Linked DNA regions of Methylosarcina fibrata AML-C10. The main gene of each other region encodes a partner of the protein of the gene in region 2 in a complex. Links are inferred from orthologs where the notes say so. Each region holds a gene or a part of one and is shown on either strand. Other genes may lie near its edges.

What was found.
Region 1: the proteins of mnmG (region 2) and mnmE are in contact, whole or in part, in a solved structure (PDB 9HIP), measured with the Escherichia coli proteins. The link is inferred for Methylosarcina fibrata AML-C10 from one-to-one orthologs.

The regions. Positions count from the first base shown.
Region 1 is NZ_KB889965.1:3,658,042-3,667,581, reverse strand. What follows is about bases 2,152-5,029. They hold mnmE (tRNA uridine-5-carboxymethylaminomethyl(34) synthesis GTPase MnmE), read right to left. Parts: upstream 4,325-5,029; coding sequence 2,978-4,324; downstream 2,152-2,977. Other genes in these bases: yidC (membrane protein insertase YidC), read right to left, coding at 4,334-5,029; A3OW_RS25365 (hypothetical protein), read right to left, coding at 2,158-2,685. In the rest of the region: A3OW_RS0117095 (spermine/spermidine synthase domain-containing protein), read left to right, coding at 1-986; A3OW_RS25370 (hypothetical protein), read right to left, coding at 1,085-1,423; A3OW_RS0117085 (hypothetical protein), read right to left, coding at 1,678-2,094; more of yidC, read right to left, coding at 5,030-6,055; membrane protein insertion efficiency factor YidD, read right to left, coding at 6,048-6,281; rnpA (ribonuclease P protein component), read right to left, coding at 6,263-6,631; rpmH (50S ribosomal protein L34), read right to left, coding at 6,643-6,777; chromosomal replication initiator protein DnaA, read left to right, coding at 6,945-8,261; dnaN (DNA polymerase III subunit beta), read left to right, coding at 8,354-9,454; DNA replication/repair protein RecF, read left to right, coding at 9,465-9,540. UniProt on the Escherichia coli protein: Exhibits a very high intrinsic GTPase hydrolysis rate. Involved in the addition of a carboxymethylaminomethyl (cmnm) group at the wobble position (U34) of certain tRNAs, forming tRNA-cmnm(5)s(2)U34.
Region 2 is NZ_KB889965.1:3,855,320-3,864,854, reverse strand. Bases 2,798-5,670 are described here. They hold mnmG (tRNA uridine-5-carboxymethylaminomethyl(34) synthesis enzyme MnmG), read right to left. Parts: upstream 5,234-5,670; coding sequence 3,362-5,233; downstream 2,798-3,361. Other genes in these bases: A3OW_RS0118040 (NINE protein), read right to left, coding at 5,607-5,670; A3OW_RS29250 (DUF7230 family protein), read left to right, coding at 5,313-5,528; rsmG (16S rRNA (guanine(527)-N(7))-methyltransferase RsmG), read right to left, coding at 2,798-3,362. Outside these bases: A3OW_RS0118080 (hypothetical protein), read right to left, coding at 1-105; A3OW_RS28710 (hypothetical protein), read right to left, coding at 117-596; A3OW_RS0118065 (ParB/RepB/Spo0J family partition protein), read right to left, coding at 1,098-1,955; A3OW_RS0118060 (ParA family protein), read right to left, coding at 1,960-2,727; more of rsmG, read right to left, coding at 2,715-2,797; more of A3OW_RS0118040, read right to left, coding at 5,671-6,035; A3OW_RS0118035 (universal stress protein), read right to left, coding at 6,122-6,559; A3OW_RS0118030 (hypothetical protein), read right to left, coding at 6,569-7,081; A3OW_RS0118025 (ATP-binding cassette domain-containing protein), read right to left, coding at 7,266-9,149. UniProt on the Escherichia coli protein: NAD-binding protein involved in the addition of a carboxymethylaminomethyl (cmnm) group at the wobble position (U34) of certain tRNAs, forming tRNA-cmnm(5)s(2)U34.

The DNA.
Region 1 (9,540 bases), 200 kb from region 2 along the record:
CTCCTGCGAAAATCGACGCATTGAAAACCTTCTGCGAAGCGCGCAGTTTCGACGTCGATTATTATCCCGGCATGACCGAAGCCGAAACCAACCTCTACAATATGGTCCCGGAGCCGACGCCGTACCATGCCGTGAAAGCGTTGTTGAGCCCGTTGAGTGAGTCCTACATGGGCGGCTATAAATTCGACATCCATCCTGCGACCGACGACAAACCGTATTTTTTCAAGTTTTTCAAATGGAGCACGCTACCCGAAATCGCGTCGCTGTACGGACAAGGCGGCCTCTCGCTGCTGGAAAGCGGCTACATCGTGCTGATTGCCGGGGCGCTGCAAGCCTTTCTGGCCGGCGCGTTGTTCATCGGCCTGCCTTTGTGGAAATGGCAGGACAAACTCGGTTTCCAGCCCCGCTCGGGTTCTTCGTTACGGCTGTCGGCGTACTTTTTTTGTCTGGGTTTGGCGTTTCTGTTCATAGAAATCGCCTTCATCCAGAAATTCATCCTGTTTCTGCACCATCCCGTGTATTCGGTCGCGGCCGTCCTGAATACTTTTTTAATCGCAGCAGGCGTGGGCAGTTTTCTGTCTCCATGGTGCGGCCGGTATGAAAACGGGCATTGGTATCCGATCCTGGGCATTGCCGTGACCGCCTTGCTGTACCTTGGCCTTCTCGAAACGCTCACCGCCTATTTGCTGCACCAGCCGTCCTGGTTCAATGCCGGGATTTCGATGCTGCTGACGGCGCCTTTGGGATTTTTTATGGGGATGCCTTTTCCCCTGGGTTTGACCCGAATCCATCGGCTGAATCCGGCTTGGATTCCCTGGGCCTGGGGCGTCAACGGCTTCGCCTCGGTCATCAGCACGATGCTGGCGACCCTTATCGCCATGCACTGGGGTTTCAATATCCTGATTCTGGCCGCAATAGGGCTTTATCTATTGGCCGGTCTGTGCCTGTCCGCCGTCGATCGCCATTCGCCCAAGTTGAACACCTAAAGGCTGGGGCCGTCCTTTGGGTATGGCAGGTGGGTTATCCGTTCTGGAACCCCCGCTCCGTTTTATCGGACTGATTCTTTCCCTTGTTAGGCCCGGCGCTAGGGCCTGGGCATTTCCCCCGGAGCAGTCCCCCCCGCATCCTGCAAGGAACCGTACGTCAAGCCGTCCGGCAATGGCACGCGATGGCCTTTGTGATACATGCATTGAATAAAACCGATGTCGTAGAGCCGCTGACCCTCTTCATCGGATTGCGGTTTGACCGGTGAAGAAGTCAAAGGCTCTCTGGCAAACTGTCTGCAATCCTCTTCGTCCCGATGGAACAGGGCAAGATCCTTGCCCTCGCCGGGCAGCACCAAAACACCCGGCCCGGTAGGAATTGAAGCCGAACAGGAAGCCAGGAGCGGCAGCAGCATCAGTGATTTTAAATTCCGCATCATAATCGTAGTCTCCGTTAAAATTTCGACAAAGATTGAAGCCGACTGAGGCATAGAGGCACTCTCCCGGGATTTGCCGGATAACATCAATCATAACCGATTTTGCGGACTCTCTTCCGTTTCAGGCGATAACGCGAAAACCGTACAGGCAATAAGAAAGACTCGCCCGATACGACAAGGAATAACGCCGGGAGGTCGGCACGGATCCTGGTAACAATCGACCAATGGCAGGCCTTTCGCTTCAAGCCGGGCCGACATCAGCGTCGGCTGCGGCCGCCCAGACCCGGCCGTCCGCCTCCCCCCAAGCCGCCTCCTATATTTCCACTGCTTCCGGGAGAAAGGCTGCCTCGCCCGCCGGGTCCCGGCCCTCCGCTCCGGTCAGGGAAAGACGGGCGTCCGCCGTATCGGCCTCCCCACGTACTGTCTTGCCAGTCAGGACGCGGGCGCGGCGACCAGTAGTCGTAACGCCGATACGGTCTGTATCCGTAATAGTAATAGGGATAAGGATAATAATAACGAAATGGCCAATAGCCCCAGCCATAGCCGTAATAAGGGGCATAGCCGTAGTAGTTCCAGCCATAATAACCGTAGCCATAAGGACGGGCATAAATGGCGCAACCTTGCAGCAACAGGACTCCTGCCAGCACGACTGCGGTAACTGTCAAGCGTTTCATAGACTTCCCATCGAAAAAGCGAGCAAATGGTCCAATGCGCATAGTCATGAACAAACCTCGGCCTTAGCGCGCCGGAAGAGGGGGGGAGACCGCAGGCGGCGCAGGCGAATGATATGGCTCGTTCCTGTTTTTGGGACTTGCCATGCTTTCATCCACGAAGTTTCCGGAAACCGGAACACGATTTCCGTGCGCATACATGCACTGAATATAGCTCATGTCGTACCTCTCCTGAGCCTCATATCCCGAGCTGCGAGCGGCTTCCGTTCCCATCAGGCTGCCCGCCAGAAGTCCTCCGCCCGCTCCGACGGCAGCGCCTTCGCCGCCTCCGAAAGCAGCTCCGGCCGCGGCGCCGAGGGCCGTGCCGGCCACCGCGCTACCGACTCCGCTAGCCGAGGCAGCCTGGCTCGGAGCCACTCCGCCGACTTGGCCGAAAGCATACTGGCGGCAATAGGCGTCCTCCAACCGAAACTGATCGAAAGTTTTTCCAGGTCCCGGCAAGAGCAGCACGCCGGGCCCCGTCGGAAGCGTGGTACAAGCGGACAGCATGATCAGCGCTTCTAACCCCCCTGATGAGGGACGTAGAAATCTCATTTTCTTGCCTTGTCAAATCGAAGCCCATAAACAAAGGAAAAACGGATCGCAACCGGTCAGCGAACGACTCAGGCAAACCTGAAGTAAACCCAAAAGGCCAAGTCGACACTCGGCCTTCAACGCGCCGGCTTGGTTCATTCCGTTTCCCAGAAACGATGATTTGAGAAGATCAAGCGCGACTTAGTTCAGCGCAGTCTACTAATTTTCATGAAGAAATGATATTGGCCGGTTAATAGGCAGCGACCGAGTGATAATTCCTCTAATAATCGGAAAGCGGGGAGGAAGAGGGGAATTACTTGCCGATACAAAAACTGGAAAATATTTTTCCAAGAAGATCGTCGGAGGTAAATTGACCGGTGATTTCGCCCAGGGCATTTTGAGCCATTCTCAATTCTTCGGCGACCAGTTCTCCGGCATGGCTTTCCTGCAACAAGCGCAGGGCGTTTTGGACAAACTCGTGGCCCTGCCTGAGTGCTTCGAGATGGCGTCTGCGGGCGATGAACACATCTTCGGCGGCTTCGTTGAAACCGACGCTCTGCTTGAGATGCTGCGTTAACAGTGCCATGCCTGCACCGGTCTTAACCGAGAGATAGACTCGGCTGCCGCGCGCGGATTCGATCAGGGCGGGAGGCTGATTGGTCAGGTCGATCTTGTTGTAGACCTCGGTTAGCGGTATTCCGGGGGGCAAGGTTTCCAGGATGGGCTCGACATCGGGCTCTCTGGCATCGATCAACAGCAGGATCAGGTCGGCCTTGCCGATTTCTTCGCGGGCGCGGCGAATGCCTTCCTGTTCGACGATGTTGTCGCTGTCCCTAAGCCCTGCGGTATCGATAACGTGCAGCGGCATGCCGTCGAGCTGGATGCGCTCGCGCAGGACGTCGCGCGTGGTGCCGGCGACGTCGGTCACGATCGCGGCCTCGTGGCCGGCCAGCGCGTTCAGAAGACTGGACTTGCCGGCGTTGGGCCGGCCCGCCAGCACGACGGTCATTCCGTCGCGCAATAAGCGGCCCTGTTTGGCGGTCTGCCGGATCCGCTCGATGCGCTGAAGCAGTTTGACTATGCGGTTTTCGACGACGCCGTCGCTCAAGAAATCGATTTCCTCCTCGACAAAATCGATCGCCGCTTCGACGTAAGTCCTAAGCTCGGTAATCTCGGCAACCAACTCGTTGACTTGACTGGAAAACAGCCCCTGCATCGATTTTTGCGCGGACCGGACCGATTGTTCGGTGCTGCTTTCGATCAGGTCGGCGACGGCTTCGGCTTGAGCCAAGTCCAGCTTGTTGTTGAGAAAGGCGCGCTCGGTGAATTCGCCGGGGCGGGCCAGCCGAGCGCCCAATTCCAGAATTCGGCGCAGCAACATGTCCATCACTACGGAGCCGCCGTGCGCCTGCACTTCCAGCACGTCTTCGCCGGTATACGAAGCCGGAGCGGGAAAATAGAGGCTGAGGCCGGAATCGATCACGCAGCCGTCGCCATCGAGAAAGGAAGCGTATTGCGCCAGCCTCGGCACAAGGGGTTTGTTATGGAGTTGTTGAGCGATACTGGAAACTAGCGCGCCCGACAGGCGGATGATACCGACGCCGCCGTTGCCCGGCGGCGTCGCGATGGCGGCAATGGTGTCTCGAGTATCGATAACCATTGGCGTGTTTTATGCGGACTGTTCTATTTTCTTTGAAATGTACATTTGCTGGAAGATGGACAGGGTATTGTTGACCACCCAGTACAGAACCAGACCTGCCGGAAAGAACAGGAAGAAGATGGTGAAAATGATCGGGAACATCTTGATCACCTTCGCCTGAACCGGATCGATCGGAGCCGGATTGAGCCCTTGCTGGATTTTCATCGTGACGCCCATGATCAGCGGCAGCACGTAGAAAGGATCCATTACCGACAAATCCTGAATCCACAACGCAAAAGGCGCCTGACGGAATTCAACGGTTTCGCCGAGCACCCAGTACAGGCACATAAAGACCGGAATCTGCAGCAGTAAAGGCAAACAGCCGCCCAAAGGATTCACCTGCTCTTTTTTGTACAGCGCCATCATTTCCTGGTTGAAGCGGGGACGGTCGTCGGCGAATCGCTCCTGCAGTTCTTTCAAGCGCGGCTGGACTTTCCGCATTTTGGCCATCGATTTGAAGCTGGCTTGCGTCAACGGGAACATCAGCGCCTTAATCACCAGAGTGACGCCGATGATGGCAATGCCCCAGTTGCCGAACAGGTTATGAATTTGATTCAGCAACCAGTAAATGGGTTTGCCGATGAAAGTCAGCACGCTGTAATCCACCGTCAGCTCGAGCCCCGGCGCAATCTGCTCCATGACCGGCTGAATTTTCGGTCCGGCGAACAACCGGGACGTCAAGGTGGCCTCCGAATTCGGAGCCACGGTTACCGCCGGCGAATACGATCCGATCACAAACCGTTGGTCCGGAAGCGCCTTGGTGTAAAAATGATTTTCCTGATCGGCCGGAGGAATCCATGCCGAAGCAAAATAATGCTGAATGAAGGCCGCCCATCCACCCTGGCTGGTAGCATCCAGATTGTCCTCGGCCATGTCGTCGAAGCTGATCTTCTGGTATTTTTCCTTTTGGGTATAGACGACGCCCCCGTTGTAGGCGCGCATTCCTCCTGCAAGCATGCTGCCCTGCTTTTCTATATCGGGCGTTCTGAGCAGTTGGCTGTACTGTCTCCCTGTCCACGGAGCCGCTGACTGGTTGGCGACTTTCTGATCCAGCTTGATTTCATAGCTGCCGCGCTTGAACGTATAAAGTTTGGTTACGGCAAGTCCCTTACTGTCGGTCCAGGTCAAAGGCACCGTCAGGGTATCCTGGCCGGGTGCCAAAGTATAAGTTTCCTGACCCGAGGTAAAAGGGGCGTGATGGTCGGCCGCGGCGGCAGAACCCGATCCTGCGATCAGGCCGCTTTGGGCAACGAAGAGTTTTTCCTGGCTGCTGTTAAAGAGACGGACAGGCGAAAGATCGGTTTTCGCTTCCGAAAAGCCGAACATTTTACGCAGGCTGTTGACGTAGGTGTTGGGTTTCTCCACCGGATAAGCCAGCAAGTCCAGATTCTGAATGCTGCCGCCCTGTAGATCAATCTGCAAGGCCAGCACGTCGGTCCGCACGGTAATCGCTTTGCTCTCCGGCGTTTTGGCTGCCGCTGCGGCAGGAGCCGGAGCCTGGCCTTCCGTTGCTGCAGGGGCGGAAGGCGTGGCGCTTGCCGCCGAAGGCAAGTCCTCCTTCGAATGATCGACCGCCGGCTGTTCCACCGTGGCAACCGGAGGTTTGGGGCCGTAATCTTGCTGCCATGCTTGGTAAAGCATGAACACCAGCATGCCAAAAGTGACGATCAGTATAAACCTTATATTATCCATTTTTATTACCAAATTTTTCTGGAACAGGATCAATGCCGCCTGGATGAAAAGGATGGCATTTCAATAATCTTTTAAAAGTCAGATACAAGCCGGGAAGGGCGCCGTGGCGCTGAAGAGCTTCTATGGAATAACTCGAACAGCTTGGATAGAAGCGACAATGATCCCCAAGCAAGGGACTGATAAAGTATTTGTAACACTTTATGATCGCTATGAGCGTGAAGCGCATCGGGATATCAGCCTGAGCCAATGCCTGTCCAGTGACTTTCTCAATAATTCCAGCGGAGCGTCTACAGCGTCCCGGCGTGCCAGAACGACAATGTCCATACCCCCCAAATTTCGTTGCTGGATTCTAAAGTTTTCCCGCACAGTCCGTTTAATGACGTTCCTGTTCACTGCCTTTTTTATATTTTTTTTGGCAATCGCCAAGCCCAGCCTCGGATGATCGAACTCATTCCGAACGGCTAAAAGGGTAAAATACTGATCACTGGATTTTACAGGACTGGCGAAAACCTTTTTATATTCATCCGGCTTCTTCAATCTTAACTGCGGGGGGAAACCAAAATCGCGGGCCGTCACGCAATAAGAAACTAAACCGTTAATTTGGCGCGTCCTTTGGCTCTACGGGCGCTCAAAACCTTGCGGCCGCCGACCGTCGCCATTCTGGCGCGAAATCCGTGAGTTCTGGCACGTTTGATTTTGCTGGGTTGATATGTTCTTTTCATGGTATTTACAAGCCTGATCGTTGAAAGTTAACAAAAACAGATAAAAAAGACTGGGGATGATAAAATAAACCGATTAGACTGTCAATTCTGTAGTGCATTGTTTTATTGCTGTATAGTATCAGCCAAGCGCACGCACTCAATCATAAAATTCAGTATCTTATACCGTAATGAGCTCAATCTGGAATAACTGCCTTTCTAAACTTGAAAACGAAATCTCCAGCTCGGATTTCAGCACCTGGATTCGCCCTCTGCAAGCCATAGAAAGTGACGGCCAACTCAAACTCTTGGCGCCCAACCGGTTCGTTCTGGATTGGGTTAAGGAACATCATTTTGCCAAAATAGAAGAAACCATCCATGAGTTTTCCAACGGCGCTCTGGAATTGAATCTGGAGATCGGCACCAAAAAATCGGTTGCTCCGACTCCGGTCAAGATCGCTCAATCGCCCGAAGCCAAGAAGCCGCAACCCAACTTTTTGAACAAAGCCTTTACCTTCGACAACTTTGTCGAAGGTAAATCGAATCAACTGGCGCGGGCCGCGTCCACTCAGGTGGCCGAGAATATCGGCAAAGCCTATAACCCGCTGTTGATTTACGGCAGTTCCGGACTGGGCAAGACGCACTTGATGCATGCGATCGGCAATGCGGTCATGCAGAAAAATCCGGCCGCCAAGATTATTTATCTGCATTCCGAAAAATTCGTCCAGGACATGGTGAAAGCCCTTCAGCAAAACGCCATCAACAGTTTCAAGGAATTCTACCGCGGCGTGGATGTTCTCCTGATCGACGACATCCAGTTCTTTGCCGGCAAGGAACGCTCTCAGGAAGAGTTCTTTCATACCTTTAATACTTTACTGGAAAAGAAGCACCAGGTGGTTCTGACCTGCGACAAATACCCCAAGGAAATCGTCGGCCTTGAGGACCGGTTGAAATCGCGATTCGGCTGGGGATTGCCCGTTTCTATCGAACCGCCGGACATGGAGACCCGGGCCGCCATTTTAATGAAGAAAGCGGCTCTGGTGAATGTCGACCTGCCTCAGGAAGTGGCCTTTTTCATTGCCCGAAGAATCCCTTCCAATGTCCGCGACCTGGAAGGCGCGCTGCGGCGGGTTATTGCCAACTCCCAGTTTACCGGGCAGAAAATTAACATCGATTTTACCAAAGAGGCCCTGCACGACCTGATCTCGCTGCAGGACAAACTGGTCAACATCGACAACATACAAAAAACCGTGGCCGAATATTTCAAGATACGAGTGGCCGATCTTTCCGCAAAAAACCGGCGGCAGTCCATTACCCGTCCGCGCCAGATCGCAATGAGCCTGGCCAGGGAGCTGACGTCGCACAGTCTGCCTGAAATCGGCGAAGCCTTCGGCGGGCGCGACCATACCACCGTCATCAATGCCTGCAAAAGAATCCAGGAACTCAAGGAAGCCGATCCCAAGATGGCGGAAGATTATTCCAATTTGCTGCGGACTCTGTCTCATTAATCGAGTTACAGCCAGCCATGGCAGTTACCCGGTGAGAAACAACCGATATCGGCCCGCGCGGTCCAATTTATGTCATTTAGCCTGATTGAGTTATGAAATTTAATATTACTAGGGATGTCCTCCTGCCGCCTCTGCAACAAATCGTCAGCGTGATCGAAAAAAGGCAGACGATGCCGATTCTCTCCAACGTACTGATGGTGATCGAAGCCGATCAATTGATTTTGACGGGAACCGATCTCGAGATTCAACTGGTCGCCAAAATCGACATTGAAACCGCCTCGCCCGGCGCCATTACCGTGCCGGCAAGAAAGTTTCTCGACATTTGCCGGCTTTTGCCGAATGGCGCAGAAATCAGGATCGAACAGCAAGGCGATAAAATGAAAATTCTTTCTCACCGCAGCCGGTTTTCCCTGACCTGCCTGCCGGCCGATAATTATCCCGAATTCTCCGAATCGGCACTGGATCAGCAGTTTTCCGTCAACGCGGGAAAATTCAGAAAAGCGCTGGACAAGACCATGTTCTGCATGGCCAACCAGGACGTTCGCTACTATCTGAACGGCCTGCTGCTCCATATTTCCAACTCCAAACTCCGGCTCGTGGCTTCGGACGGCCATCGGCTGGCCATTTATGAAGATCTTCTCGATCAGCCGACCGGCATCGAAGCCCGAATCATCCTTCCCAGAAAAGGCGTCATCGAACTGGCCCGCTTGCTGGACAACCCGGACGCCGACTTGAAGGTTCAGTTTTCGGGAAACAACATCAAGATTTATATCGATCATCTGGTGTTTTCCGCCAAGCTGGTCGATTCAAAATATCCGGACTTTGGCAAAGTATTCCAGCAATCCTTTTTCACGCCCATTCAAATTCAAAAGCAGCCGCTAAAGGAAGCCTTAACCCGGGTTGCGATCCTGTCGAATGAAAAATACAAAGGAGTAACGCTGGACATTCTGCCGGAAAGCATCAGGATCAGCGCGCACAATCCGGAACAGGACGAGGCGGAAGAGGAGCTGAACATCGACTACAGCGGCGAACCGCTGACCATCTCCTTCAATGCGCAATACTTGCTCGACGCTGTGACCAATCTCGACTCGGAGCAGGCCGTGCTGACCGTAGCAGCCAACGCCAGCAGTTGCTTTATCAATGAACCCGAAGAGCTCGCCTACAAATTCATCGTCATGCCGATGAGGCTGTAGCACTCCGGCGATGACTTTGTTAAAGCTGGATATTCGCTCCGTCAGAAATATCCAACATGCGACTCTTACACCGTCTCCTCGAATAA
Region 2 (9,535 bases):
CCACTCAAGAGCCAAAGCTTCGAAAGCTACCCCAAAAGATATGATTGCAACCAGGATCTTTTGAGTTATTTTGTATTGGCAAAAAACCTGAAGTATCACTTTCACTCAAATTCTCCTTATTTGCCGATATAACCTATGCCGCCTGGAGTCCTTTCAATACGCGCTTTCATCTCTTCCTGAGTTTCGACGGTGGTAGGAGCCACGCCAGTGCCTGAATAAACCAGGCGGTCCCATGCGGATCGAAGTTGAAACGGGTATACACCCAACACTTCTTTCGCAAACTGAACGTGTATGGGGTTATTATCGGGAAGGACAAATACACGGATAGGGGAGCCGTCCGGCCAGGAACTCAGACGCATGAAGAAAATTTCCCTGATGGTTTCCTGGGAAAGACTGCTGGCTTTACCGCTGGAATCTAATACCTTCGGTTTAAGTTCATCTGCAAGGAGTAGTTCGGAAGGATGCAAAATAACGAGAAACATGAACAGTTCTCTCAATAATTTCTTAAACGAAACCATTGAAACATCAGCCCCTCCGGAAAGCGCTCGAACCAAAATCGATAGCAAGGATAAACAATAATCGTTAATTTGCCGCATATCCGTTCCGTAGATTAAAAGCAAACAAGCTCGGAGCGGTAGCGTTTTCTCTCGTCTTTATCAGATGCGAACATTCGGAATCATGCGGCCTGTCCTCATCGAGAGGAAAATCATTATTGTCGGGATTAAGTACGGAGTCGAACAGCTCGTAGATTGTTTCCAAACGGATAGAACGGTTCATTCCTGATATCGGGAAAGCGGCATGAGTGCATTCTCCTTCCTGTTGCGGCAGGCAGGACGAGTCAGTTCGGCTATCGAGAAATCTGGAACTATATTTCATAGAATGAAATATAGTACAAATATCCCGGCTAGTGAATTTTATTGACCGGGGTAGTCATTGAGATCTCACACTATTTTTAAGAATATTCGACATAAACACTCCGGCCTTTAATGATTAAGAACTAAAACTCAGGCAAGAAAATGCTTATAATCCTGAGGTTTGGGCGAACGGGAAAAGTTCATGAAGGCTTTTCCCGTTTCGACAGGAAACGGACAAAGGGCTTACGATTTGAATTGCCCGATGATGCCGTCCAGCTCTTCGAGACTGGCATAAGTGATGACGAGCTTGCCGGTACCGTTGGCCTTATGGTCGATGGAGACTTTGGCCCCTAATCTTGCAGTCAATTGTTCCTGTAACCGCAAAGTATCCTTGTCCATTACTTTCGGCGAAGAAGTCTTGGGGGCCTCCAGACTTTCTTTTACCAGCCGTTCAGCCGCTCTTACGGTCAGTCCTTCTTTGACTATTTTATTGGCAACCGCAACCTGTTTAGAGCCTTCCAGTGCTAACAGCGCCCGCGCATGCCCCATTTCCAACTGCCGGTTGATGACCAGTTTTTTCACTTCCGGGTGCAGCTCCATCAATCTCAACAGATTGGTCACCGTCACCCTGGATTTTCCGACCGCATCGGCAATCTGTTGATGGGTCATCTGAAACTCGTCGAGCAAACGCCTTAACGCTTCGGCTTCTTCCAGGGGATTGAGGTCTTCCCGCTGGATGTTTTCGATCAACGCGATTGCCATGGCCGTGCGATCGTCTATTTCCTTGACGACCACGGGAATTTGTTGCAGCCCGGCCAACTGGGCAGCGCGCCATCGGCGTTCTCCCGCGACAATCTCATATTTTTCCGGATCGATTTTCCGGACGACCACCGGTTGAATCACACCCTGAGCCTTGATCGAATCCGCCAGTTCCTGCAACTTTTCCGGATCGATGTCTTTCCGCGGCTGATATCTGCCGCGCTGCATGAACTCGATCGGAAGAGTTTGCAGTTGATGCTGTGTTTCCTCTTTTACAGAGGACGGCGCCTCGCCGAGCAAGGCGTCCAGACCGCGATTGAGTCCCCGTTTCTTTACTACCATGCCGTCAATTTTTCTCTTTTCTAATCAATTCCCCCGCCAAGGCGATATAAGCCACAGCGCCTCGGGAAGTTTTATCGTAATTCAGCACCGGCAGCCCATGACTGGGCGCCTCGGCCAGACGAATGTTTCTCGGAATGCAGGTTCTAAACACCTTGTTGCCGAAATATTCGACCAGTTGTTCCGATACGTCTTTCGTTAAACGGCTTCTGTCGTCGTACATCGTTCTCAGAATGCCTTCCAGGTAAAGCTCGGGATTGACCGAATTTTGAATGCTCTTAAGCGTGCTCATTAATGCCGAAAGACCTTCAAGGGCATAATATTCGCACTGCATCGGAATCAGCACGCTGTTGGCCGCCACCATGGCATTCAACGTCAGCATGTTCAAGGACGGCGGACAATCGATCAAGATGTAATCGAACTGCGATTTGATCGGAAGCAAAACATCGGCCAGCCGGCGCTCACGGCGGTCCGCCTGCATCAAATGGACTTCGGCGGCGGTTAAATCGGAATTCCCGGCGACCACTGCAAAACCAAGTTCCGGCACATTGATAATAGTTTCCGAGGCCGGCACTGTTTCGAGCAACAGATCGTAGCTTGAATGGCTTACTTTTTGTTTATCGATACCGCAGCCCATGGCGGCATTACCCTGAGGGTCCAGATCAATCAGCAACACTCGGCGCTTGGCTGCCGCCAGCGAGGCCGTCAGATTCACGCTGGTCGTTGTTTTACCCACGCCACCTTTTTGGTTGGTTACGGCAATTATTTTTCCCACACCATTTCCTCGGACATATCTTGCATTTTTAGTTTAACCACATATCTTTCAACTTTTATCCCTGGAATCAAAAGCGGGATAAGATCGGATTTCGCTGCCAGTTGCGCCACTTCCGCATCGGCTTTTTGCCCCTTCATTGCCAATAAAATGCCGTTTTTTTCGAGTAAATGGGAAGAAAGTTTGACAATTTCAGGCAGTGTGGCGAAGGCTCGGGTTATGGCAGTCGTAAACGTCGTTTTCGGATGAAAATTTTCCACTCGCCCCAACTGGACGTCCACATTCTTAAGTTTTAACTCGATAGCGGCCTGCTGCACAAACCTCGTTTTCTTGGCGTTGCTGTCGAGCAGAGTAAATACGGTTTCAGGCCGGGCTATTGCTAACGGAATTCCCGGCAGTCCGGCACCGGTCCCTATATCGATGACTCGGCCGCCTTCGATATAAGGAAGCACGGCCAAGCTATCGAGAAGATGCAGGTTCACCATCTCTTCCCGGTTGCGTATCGCCGTCAGATTATAAGCCTTGTTCCATTTTTCGATCAGAAGAATAAAAGCCAGCAACTGATCTATTTGATTTTCGGAGAGATTAAACTGTAATGACTCCAGTCCGGATACGAGCAATTTTCGGCAGCGTTCCATCAGGCGCTTTTCTTTTTCAGATAAATCAAAAGCAAGGAAATGGCCGCCGGAGTAATCCCCGGAATACGCGAAGCCTGTCCTAACGTTTCCGGACGTTGCGACTTCAGCTTCTCGCTGACTTCGTTGGACAAGCCGGGAACTCCTTTATAATCGAGAGCTTCGGGCAGGCGCAAATGATCGTAGCGCGAGGCTTTCTCGATCTCGTTCTGCTGCCTGACGATATAGCCGGCATATTTTGTCTGGATTTCGACTTGCTCGCCGACCGCTTCGGACACCGTCCCGCCTTCCTCAAGAAAAGACAGCAGCCGCTTGACATCGACTTCCGGACGGCGCAGCAATTCAATCAAACTGGCCTCTTTCAGCAGCGGCTTGCCCCAGTATTGTTCCGCCAGCGCCGCCTGCTCCGTTTCCGGACGGATCCATTTCCGTTTCAGGCTTTCCTGCAGATCGGAAACGGCCGCACGTTTGGTTTCAAACGCACGCCAGCGTTCGTCATCGACCAATCCCAACTCCCGTCCTTTGGGCGTCAGACGCAAATCGGCATTGTCTTCTCTGAGCAGCAAACGGTATTCGGCCCGGCTGGTAAACATCCGGTAAGGTTCCTGGGTGCCCCGGGTAATCAGATCGTCAATCATGACGCCCATATAGGCTTCATCGCGCCCGGGACTCCAGCTTTCCAGACCTTGTACATGGCGCGCCGCGTTCAGTCCCGCAATCAGACCCTGAGCCGCGGCCTCCTCATAACCGGTGGTGCCATTGATTTGGCCGGCAAAGAACAAACCCGGCATGTGCTTGGTTTCCAGAGAAGCCTTCAAATCTCTCGGATCGAAAAAATCGTATTCGATGGCGTAGCCCGGGCGTACGATTTCGGCGTTTTCAAAGCCGTGCATCGAACGGACGAACGCGTACTGAACGTCGAACGGCAGACTGGTGGAAATGCCGTTCGGATAAATTTCATGGGTATCGAGCCCTTCCGGTTCGACAAAAATCTGGTGCGTGTCCCGATCGGCGAAGCGTACGATCTTGTCCTCGATCGAAGGACAATAGCGCGGTCCGATGCCTTCAATGATGCCTGAATACAAAGGCGACCGGTCCAGGCCGGCGCGGATGATGTCGTGTGTTTTACCGTTGGTGCGGGTAATATGGCAGGGTATTTGCCGGGGATGCTGATCGCGGCTGCCCATAAAGGAAAACACCGGCACCGGATCGTCGCCGTGCTGTTGCTCGAGTCTGCCGAAATCGATCGTCCTGCCGTCGATGCGCGGCGGCGTGCCGGTCTTCAGCCGGTCGACCCTGAACGGCAGTTCTCTCAAGCGTTGGGCAAGAGCGATCGAAGCCGCATCGCCGGCGCGGCCGCCGCTGTAATTTTCGAGGCCGATATGGATCTTTCCGCCTAAAAAAGTGCCCGTGGTCAAAACTACCGCCTGCGCCATGAAGCTCAGGCCCATTTGAGTCTTGACGCCGGCCACCCGGTCTCCCACGACAATCAGGTCGGCCACCGTTTGCTGAAACAGAGCCAGATTCGGTTGATTCTCCAGCATGTGTCTTACGGCCTGTTTGTACAGTTTACGATCGGCCTGGGCGCGGGTCGCTCGAACGGCCGGCCCTTTGCTGGCGTTCAGAATACGAAACTGGATGCCGCCCAGATCGATCGCTTTGGCCATGCAGCCGCCGAGCGCATCAATCTCTTTTACCAGATGGCCCTTGCCGATACCGCCAATGGCCGGATTGCAGCTCATTTGGCCCAGCGTATCGAGATTCTGCGTCAGCAGCAGCGTTTTCGCTCCGCACCGGGCGGACGCCAGAGCAGCCTCGGTACCGGCATGACCGCCGCCCACTACGATCACATCAAAATCTTTTTGGAATTTCACAACGGTTTCGGAATCTAATTAAAAAATTTATAATCTTTTCTTCTGAAAAAATTCAGTTCCGTATTATAAGAGGTAATGTATGAAAAAACGTAGAAATTTGAAAGAAATAGCCAATTCTCCCGGGCAAAACCCCGTAGCCAAATACGCCGGCCGTTTCAACAAGGCCAAAATCTTCGCAGACAAGAGCCAATATCGGCGCAAAGCCAAACACGCCAATCAGGAGGCATTTCCAATCCATTCCGCAGGATCGATTGGAAATGCCTCTTGTTCAGGTTTTTCCAATCCGATTTATTGACACACTTCCCTAAATCACCCGACGGCACAGGCGGCGCCCCATCGCCCGTGCCGATCGTCTCGATATCCTGATCATCGTTTATTTCAACGGGCGCCCTTTGGCATCCTTATCGATTTTTCCCGAAAACAGCAAAATGGCTTCCACAAATCCCCATTGCGGGACGAAAACCACAAACCCCGACCGCAGCAAAATCGCCGTCAAGACGATCTGAACGAACCCTATTCGATAATCTCCCAGATAAAATCGGGACAAACCCGCCCAGCCGAAAAAAAGCGACAAAGCGCCCGCCAGATATTTAAATTTGACCGCTTTCGGTTTCTCCAGATAGGCGCCGACCAAGCTGATCCGACTGGCTTTGCCGTCCTCAAGTTCAAAAGTGACGTCATCGCCTGCATCGGGCGGAACGTCCGAAAGCCAGTCGTCCATATGAAATGAAAAAGATTCCTCTCCGCTTTTTATCACTCCGGTTTGCTGCTCAGGATCGTAGCTTTCAATATGTCCAATCATTTTTTGACTTACCTAAATTAAAGATTTTTTTGCGCCCGGCGATTTGTCGCTTGTACCGACCTGAATACCGGTTATTTTCGCAGCGCTTATTGTATACGGACCGCCAGTACGTCACACCCTGCGTAATGTAAAACTCCGTTGGCGGTGGATCCCAATAACAATGCCAGACCATGCCGCCCGTGCGAGCCCAGCACGATCAAATCGGCCTGGATTTCTTCAGCAACGCGAATGATTTCCTGTTTGGGGCTGCCGGCCTCCAGCCGCAGATCGGCTTCGTCAACGTTCAGTTCCTTGGCCAGCGCGATTAGTTTGGTTTTTGCGGTAGCCATGAATTCCGCCGTCAAATCCATATCGAAAGGCATCAGCATCTCATAAGCCGGATCGGCAATAGGCAGCGTATCGACCACGTGAACAATACTCAACCTGGCTTGATATTTTTCCGCCAGGTCTTTCGCCTTGTCCGCAACAGACTGATTCTGATCAAAAAAGTCGACTGCCAACAAAATATGTTTATAGCTGCCCATAATAGCTCCTTAAATAATACCGAAACGGTCGGGAAACAAGAAATCCAGCAACAGATAGGATCCCATAAGAAATAAAAACGCCACGCCGATGCTCAAGCTTAATCGCTGATCCAGAGTATGGTAAATAATATGCGCCGTTACCGCGCAAAACCAGCTTGTTATCGCCAGCATCACTATAAACACAAGCCATCCGCCATGTCCTATGGCGATCGAGGCAAACGCCGGCAATGTAAAAAAGCCGATCACGGCAAACGTGCCGTAAAAAGTGCTGGTTACCTGGCAGAGGCGAGGCAATCTGCCGATACAATACAGCATGATCCAACTGAAGCTCCAGATAAAAGTGATCTCCACTCCGATGTGCAGTAGCACGTTCCGCCAGTCCATGTCGAAATTCAGCATTAAAAAACGGACAGAGGCATAGGTCAGGAGCAGAATTTTTTGCAGCCACCGGGAATAAGGAATATCGGCGGGTCCTTTTCTAAAAAGGCAGATATCAAACAACAATTTTATCGTTTCATACATTGATACCGCCCCCCGATGAAAAATAATTCGTGCCGCAACCCGCCATGTTCCCTGACGAGCGTATTTTCGGCCCGTGCGAAGCACGCCGGATTAAACAGCCGAAGTAACCTTCCCTATATTAATAACGCAGCTTAATTCCTTTTTTCGGCCCAGCCGATCGAATCGGCTGAAGGAAAATCAAGCCTTACTTCGCCGCTTCCAGTCGTTCTTCGGCCTCCAGCCAGCCGGCCTCGGCTTCTTCCAGCGCTTTATCGATTTGCGCTTTTCTGGCCAGAATCTGTTTTAACCGGTCTTTTTGAGAATCTTCATAAAGGGCGGGATCGGCCAGAGCCGTTTCCAGTTGCCGCTGCTCATTATGATATTTTTCAACCAAATTTTCGGCTTTTTTCAACGCGTCGTACAGCGGCTTCATCTTCTGCCGGCGCTCGGCATCCAGCTTGCGCTGATCCTTGCGGGTCAATCCCGGAGCACTCTCGGAGTCCGGTTTTTCTTCGCCTTTCTTTTGCTCGGCAAGCCAATTCCGGTAGTCGTCCAGATCGCCGTCGAAGACCTTGATCCGACCTTCGGCCACCAACAAGAATCGGTCGGTGACCGCCCGCAATAAATGCCGGTCGTGCGAAACGACGACCATCGCCCCCTGATAATCCTGCAACGCCACGCTCAAGGCCTGGCGCATTTCGAGATCGAGATGGTTGGTCGGCTCGTCCAGAAGCAGCAGGTTGGGATTCTGATAGACCAGCATGGCCAGCACCAGACGGGCTTTTTCTCCGCCCGAAAAAGGCCTGACGGCTTCCAGAACCTTGTCGCCCTGAAAATCGAAACCGCCGAGAAAATTGCGCAGATCCTTTTCGGTGGCCTGAGGATCGAGTTTTTGCAAGTGCCACAAAGGCGACTCGTCGAGACGCAACTGCTCCAGTTGATGCTGGGCAAAATAGCCGATTTTCAGATGGGCCGATTCCCGCCGCTCTCCGGACAACGGGAGCATGGTTCCCGACAATACCTTGATCAGGCTGGACTTGCCGGCTCCGTTCGGGCCCAGGAGGCCGATCCGATCGCCCGGAGACAAAGACAGATCGGCTTGTTCAATTACGGTCGTTTGACCGTAACCGATGTCGGCCTTGTCGAGCGTCAGCAGCGGATTGGACATCCGTCCGGGTTCGGGAAAACTGAAATTGAACGGCGAATCGACATGCGCCTGGACAATGATCTCCATCCGTTCCAGGGCCTTGATCCGGCTTTGCGCCTGCCGGGCTTTGGTCGCCTGCGCCTTGAACCGGTCGATGAAACTTTGAATATGGGCGATTTCCCGCTGCTGCTTCTGAAAGGCCGCCTGCTGCTGCGCCAGTTTTTCCGCGCGCATCTTTTCGAAAGCCGAATAGTTGCCGGTATAAATCTCCGCCTTATTCTGCTCGATATGTACGACGTGGTCGGTAATGGCGTCGAGAAACTCCCGGTCGTGGGAAATCAGCAAGAGCGTGCCGGGATATTTGCAAAGCCAGTCCTGCAGCCAGATCACGGCGTCCAGATCCAGATGGTTGGTCGGCTCGTCGAGCAAAAGAACGTCGGAGCGGCACATCAGGGCCTGGGCCAGATTGAGACGCATGCGCCAGCCGCCGGAAAACGAGGCGACCGCATTTCTTTCCTGGGCCGGACTGAAGCCCAGACCGTTCATGAGACGCGAAGCCCTTGCTTCGGCGCTGTACCCCCCGATCGTGTCCAGAGCGGCATGCAATTGCGCCTGCCTGAGTCCGTCGTCGATCGCTTCGGCCTCCTGCAACAGGCGCTGCAATTGCCTCAACTCCCGGTCGCCGTCCATGACATAATCGAGAGCCGGGCGCTCGGAGCTCGGAGTTTCCTGAGCCACGTGGGCCACTTCAAGACCGGGCGGCATCGAAAAATCGCCCGCATCGGGATGCAGTTCGTTCCGGATCAGAGCAAACAGACTGGATTTGCCGGCCCCATTGGCGCCGGTAATGCCCACTTTCTGGCCCCTGTGAATGGTGAAGGAAGCTTGATCAAACAAAACCCGGGCGCCGCGGCGCAGGGCGATATTTTTAAAATTCAACATAACGGCTTGGCAATGACAGCGGATGGACTGGGGAACGAAAGAGCGAACGTTCGATCGGCACAGGCGCAAAGATTGGTTATTCCGATTATTATATCAATATAAGATCGGCAATCGAGTCATAAAATCAAACCCAATTACCGACCGATATAACACATACCGCTCGAGAAAAAGTTGAACGTCCACCCCTGTCCATTCTCCGTCCATTCAATCATTCCCGGCGTTGTTCGGACCAAACGGACCGGTCTGCAGGACTTGACCGGCTCAATGACAGGCGTCACGGTCGAGGCTTGAGAAGGCCGGCCGGAAAAAAGCGTCGGCCGTCATTATTCCCGCCAAGAATTCGAGGCCCAATGAAGCGAATCGGCTCTTGCCTACAGGCGCGGAGC